2 regions of the Virgibacillus saliphilus genome follow, and region 1 is predicted to be linked to the other one. Evidence: a T-box and tRNA genes for the amino acid it is inferred to sense, from the RefSeq annotation. Region 1 holds a T-box; the other holds one or more tRNA genes.
What was found. The T-box of region 1 lies ahead of alaS (alanine--tRNA ligase). A T-box ahead of a tRNA ligase gene usually reads a tRNA of that ligase, here a tRNA-Ala.
Positions count from the first base shown of each region.

Region 2: it encodes a tRNA-Ala, which carries the amino acid that the T-box ahead of alaS (alanine--tRNA ligase) is inferred to sense. The anticodon was not compared.

Region 1 covers NZ_JAGYHC010000001.1:1,993,658-1,996,720, reverse strand. The annotation lists gene alaS (alanine--tRNA ligase) at 1-1,067, opposite strand, end outside; T-box leader at 1,247-1,455, opposite strand; gene KFZ56_RS09555 (AI-2E family transporter) at 1,499-2,569, opposite strand; gene KFZ56_RS09550 (YrzR-like zinc ribbon domain) at 2,619-2,810, opposite strand; gene recD2 (SF1B family DNA helicase RecD2) at 2,879-3,063, opposite strand, start outside.
Region 2 covers NZ_JAGYHC010000001.1:328,194-331,256, forward strand. The annotation lists rRNA gene KFZ56_RS01685 (16S ribosomal RNA) at 1-1,423, shown strand, start outside; tRNA gene KFZ56_RS01690 (tRNA-Ile) at 1,540-1,616, shown strand; tRNA gene KFZ56_RS01695 (tRNA-Ala) at 1,632-1,704, shown strand; rRNA gene KFZ56_RS01700 (23S ribosomal RNA) at 1,782-3,063, shown strand, end outside.

The DNA.
Region 1 (3,063 bases):
ACCTTAACAATACGTTCAATAAATTCTTTTTGCTTTAAAACTTCCGGGTAGAAATCTTTCATAATTTCTCCAACGGTTTGGACGAGTTCATGCATAAACGGTTTGTCAATACCGATTTCTTTTGCAAAGCGAACCGCTCTTCGAAGCAATCGACGCAACACATAACCCCGTCCCTCATTTGATGGTACTGCGCCGTCAGCAATAGCAAAACTTACGGTGCGGATATGATCAGCAATCACTTTAAAAGCAGTATCGCTCTCTTCTTTCTTTCCATACACAGTTGTTGCCAGCGCTTCTGTCTTACGGATGATCGGCATGAATAAATCTGTTTCAAAATTGGTTGGCGTGTCCTGAATAACGGAAACCATTCGCTCCAACCCGAGTCCGGTGTCAATGTTTTTCTTTGGAAGTGGCGTGTACGTATGATCGGGATTATGATTAAACTGCGAGAAAACTAAATTCCATATTTCCAAATAACGTTCATTTTCTCCACCCGGATATAGCTCTGGATCATTGGGGTTATTCCCATATTTTTCTCCACGGTCATAGAAGATTTCCGTATTTGGTCCACTTGGCCCCTCTCCGATATCCCAAAAATTTTCTTCTAAACGTATAATACGTTCTTTTGGAATTTGAATATCATGTAACCAAATATCATAGGCTTCGTCGTCTTCCGGATGTACGGTCACGGCTAATAACGAATTATCAAAGCCTACCCATTTCTCACTTGTTAAAAACTCCCAAGCCCATTCAATGGCTTCCTTTTTAAAATACTCCCCAATAGAAAAATTCCCAAGCATTTCGAAAAACGTATGATGCCTTGCCGTATATCCTACATTTTCAATATCATTTGTACGAATGGCTTTCTGCGCATTGACAATTCGTGGATTCTCCGGAATGATGCGGCCATCGAAGTATTTTTTTAACGTTGCTACCCCACTGTTTATCCATAGTAATGTCAGGTCTTCCTTTGGAACTAATGAGGCACTTGGTTCCACACGATGTCCTTTTTCCTTAAAAAAATCAATAAACATTTGCCTTACCTCAGCCGATGTTAACTGTTTCATTTATTACCCTCCCATGTTTAAAATATTGACATGCTTTTTCTAAAAGATTGGGACTATACAAAGGTTCGTCCCACCGAAGACATTTATTGCTTTTGGCAAAATAGATAGAAACTGCGACGATATAAAAGCAACAATACTTACGAAAAGAGCCAAAATAAAAAAACCCCTCCCTGCAACAATACAGGGACGAGATATCGCGGTACCACCCTTATTATGAACAATAAATAATTATTCATCACTCAGTCATGTTAACGGTATGAAACCGACGGGTATTAACCGTACTCCAGTTTAGCTTTCCATGACGCCGCATTAGGATTCTTCCCAGCCAAATGAAAATCCCTCTCTTTAAACCAGCTATCATGTACTTATAACCTTCAAACGCATTAATATATATAATCTTAGCAATAGTATAAAAAACTTTAAGTTGAATGTCAATCGATACCGTGTTTCATCGCTATAACATGTTCTGTAATCACTTTACATATTGTCAATAAAGGTACTGCGACAATCAACCCAATTACGCCGAATAGCTCCCCACCTAATAGTAATGCAAATATAATCGCTATTGGATGGATATTAATACTTTTCCCTACAATATACGGTGATAAAAAATTCCCTTCAATAACTTGAATAGCCAATATGGCGATCAGCACAAATATGACTAATTTCCAAGACGTTGTAAGTGCGATAGCCATCACTGGAACGGCTCCAATGATTGGCCCGAAATAGGGAATAAGATTTGTGATCCCCATAATAATCGCTAGAAGCAGTGCATAATTTATATTTAAAAATTGGAAAACAATCCATGTGGCCAAACTAACAAGTAAAGAAACAAGTAATTGTCCACGTATGTAACTGCCTAAACTTTTATCAATGGCGTGAACCAATTTGCTTGTCTGCGCACGATATTTTTCTGGGATAAACGTCTTCACATAATCCTTTAGTTTATTATAATCCTTTAGGAAGTAAAATACGAGAACAGGGATAACCGTTAGAAATATAATCGCATCAAAAATCCTGGTAACACCACCGACTAATTTATCCAATATATTTTCAAGGGAGGTTTCAACTCTTGTGATCAATCCATCTATCTTGTCATGAACAGTTTCCGGTAAAAATGATGTATATTCATATAACTGGTATATAAGATTCTCGTACATACGAATGAAAACAGGCAATTGCTCCTTTAAATCTTGTAACTGATGCATAACAGCAGGGTAAACACGGTAAATCACATAAGCGGTAATCCCAAAAAATAATATATAAATGGAGAGAACTGCTATACCTCTTGGTATATTGTAACTGTGTATTTTTTTAATGATCGGATAAAGGAGATAAGCAATTAATAAGGAAACAAGAAACGGAGATAATAACCGCAATAGAAATGAAAAAACAGCTCCATACAATGGGAACAGTTTAACGAGTAAATAAGCGAATAAAAAAACAAAAATACCGGTGACAAGCCAATAAAGAACACTTATTGCTTTTTTGTTTCGGATCATATATTATCTCCCCTTAGTACAAAAGTGGTTTTGCTTTTGCAACTAAAGGTTACCATTGCATTTTCCTTTCTTCTTCAGAAAACAGATCATTAAGTGAACTCAAAGAACCATCCGCTTCCACTTGATGGATTGCTAATTCATTATTGATCACAGACATTTCAATAAAACATGTCCAGCAATAATAGTCTTGTGCACCAATTTTTCCTATATCCTTTCCATTACAATTCGGGCATCGCATCATACATTTAAACTCCTCTATGAAATAAATTTATTATGTTATGCTAACCCGAATGTTTATAAAATATACATTCACATAAAATCATACGGTGTAATTTCTTTTTCAGCTTCAGTTCCCTCCAGGGGAGCCTGCGGAATGTCCACAATCCTTTCTGTTAATTGTTCTTTTAAATTTGTATATCGTTTATTTGTATCCATTGTCCTTACGCCTTGCAGGAATGCCTGCTCTTGTCCGCAAATAATCAGTGACTCTTTGC
Region 2 (3,063 bases), 1.7 Mb from region 1:
TGAGAGACGGGGATAACTCGCGGAAACGCGAGCTAATACCGGATAACACTTTTGATTACCTAATGAGAAGTTGAAAGGCGGCTTTTATGCTGCCACTTTCAGATGGGCCCGCGGCGCATTAGCTAGTTGGTGAGATAAGAGCTCACCAAGGCGACGATGCGTAGCCGACCTGAGAGGGTGATCGGCCACACTGGGACTGAGACACGGCCCAGACTCCTACGGGAGGCAGCAGTAGGGAATCATCCGCAATGGACGAAAGTCTGACGGTGCAACGCCGCGTGAGTGATGAAGGTTTTCGAATCGTAAAACTCTGTTGTTAGGGAAGAACAAGTATCGTTTGAATAAGGCGGTACCTTGACGGTACCTAACCAGAAAGCCCCGGCTAACTACGTGCCAGCAGCCGCGGTAATACGTAGGGGGCAAGCGTTGTCCGGAATTATTGGGCGTAAAGCGCTCGCAGGCGGTCTTTTAAGTCTGATGTGAAATCTTGCGGCTCAACCGTGAGCGGTCATTGGAAACTGGAGGACTTGAGTACAGAAGAGGAGAGTGGAATTCCACGTGTAGCGGTGAAATGCGTAGAGATGTGGAGGAACACCAGTGGCGAAGGCGACTCTCTGGTCTGTAACTGACGCTGAGGAGCGAAAGCGTGGGGAGCGAACAGGATTAGATACCCTGGTAGTCCACGCCGTAAACGATGAGTGCTAGGTGTTAGGGGGCTTCCGCCCCTTCGTGCTGAAGTTAACGCATTAAGCACTCCGCCTGGGGAGTACGGCCGCAAGGCTGAAACTCAAAAGAATTGACGGGGGCCCGCACAAGCGGTGGAGCATGTGGTTTAATTCGAAGCAACGCGAAGAACCTTACCAGGTCTTGACATCCTCTGCGATCGGTAGAGATACCGAGTTCCCTTCGGGGACAGAGTGACAGGTGGTGCATGGTTGTCGTCAGCTCGTGTCGTGAGATGTTGGGTTAAGTCCCGTAACGAGCGCAACCCTTGAGATTAGTTGCCAGCATTGAGTTGGGCACTCTAATTTGACTGCCGGTGACAAACCGGAGGAAGGTGGGGATGACGTCAAATCATCATGCCCCTTATGACCTGGGCTACACACGTGCTACAATGGATGGAACAAAGGGCAGCGAAGCGGCAACGCTAAGCAAATCCCATAAAACCATTCTCAGTTCGGATTGCAGGCTGCAACTCGCCTGCATGAAGCCGGAATCGCTAGTAATCGCGGATCAGCATGCCGCGGTGAATACGTTCCCGGGCCTTGTACACACCGCCCGTCACACCACGAGAGTTAGCAACACCCGAAGTCGGTGAGGTAACACGCTTTGCGTGAGCCAGCCGCCGAAGGTGGGGCCAATGATTGGGGTGAAGTCGTAACAAGGTAGCCGTATCGGAAGGTGCGGCTGGATCACCTCCTTTCTAAGGATAGAAACGGAAACGCCGAGCGATCTATTTCAGATCTTTTGGTGGAGACATACATGGTTGTTTGGTTCAGTTTTGAGAGAGCAAATTCTTCTATTATATTTATAATAGATGGGCCTGTAGCTCAGTTGGTCAGAGCGCACGCCTGATAAGCGTGAGGTCGGTGGTTCGAGTCCACCCAGGCCCACCATCTATTGACGAATACGGGGCCTTAGCTCAGCCGGGAGAGCGCCTGCCTTGCACGCAGGAGGTCAGCGGTTCGATCCCGCTAGGCTCCATTTTTGTACCTTGAAAACTAAATAAGAGTACGAACGACATCAAAACATGAATGTGCTTTTGAAACAAAGCAAGATTTAGTTAAGTGAACAAGAGCGCACGGTGGATGCCTAGGTACGAGGAGCCGAAGAAGGACGGGACTAACGCCGATATGTCCCGGGGAGTTGTAAGTAAACGTTGATCCGGGAATTTCCGAATGGGGAAACCCCCTGTTCGTAATGGAACAGGACGTCTATCTGAATACATAGGATAGATGAGGCACACCCGGGGAACTGAAACATCTCAGTACCCGGAGGAACAGAAAGCAAAAGCGATTTCCCAAGTAGCGGCGAGCGAAACGGAATCAGCCCAAACCGAAAAGCTTGCTTTTCGGGGTTGTAGGACACTCCTACGGAGTTACCAAAAAGTGCTTTAGATGAATCGATCTGGAACGATCAGCCATAGGAGGTAAGAGCCCTGTAATCGAAAGAGCATTTTCTCCGGAGTGTATCCTGAGTACGGCGGAACACGAGAAATTCCGTCGGAATCCGGGAGGACCATCTCCCAAGGCTAAATACTCCCTCGTGACCGATAGTGAACCAGTACCGTGAGGGAAAGGTGAAAAGTACCCCGGAAGGGGAGTGAAAGAGAACCTGAAACCGTGCGCTTACAAGTAGTCGAAGCCCGTTAATGGGTGACGGCGTACCTTTTGTAGAATGGACCGGCGAGTTACGATCCCATGCGAGGTTAAGTGGAAGACACGGAGCCGCAGCGAAAGCGAGTCTGAACAGGGCGTATGCGAGTATGTGGTCGTAGACCCGAAACCGTGTGATCTACCCATGTCCAGGGTGAAGGTCAGGTAACACTGACTGGAGGCCCGAACCCACGTATGTTGAAAAATGCGGGGATGAGGTGTGGGTAGGGGTGAAATGCCAATCGAACACGGAGATAGCTGGTTCTCTCCGAAATAGCTTTAGGGCTAGCCTCAAGGGATGAGTACTGGAGGTAGAGCACTGATTGGACGAGGGGCCCTCACCGGGTTACCGAATTCAGTCAAACTCCGAATGCCAGTTACTTGACCTTGGGAGTCAGACTATGGGTGATAAGGTTCATAGTCGAAAGGGAAACAGCCCAGACCGCCAGCTAAGGTCCCTAAGTATACGTTAAGTGGAAAAGGATGTGGCGTTGCTCAGACAACCAGGATGTTGGCTTAGAAGCAGCCATCATTGAAAGAGTGCGTAATAGCTCACTGGTCGAGTGACGCTGCGCCGAAAATGTACCGGGGCTAAACGTATCACCGAAGCTGCGGATTGTTCTTCGAACAATGGTAGGAGAGCGTTCCAAGTGCTGGGAAGTCAGACCGTGAGGACTGATGGAGCGCT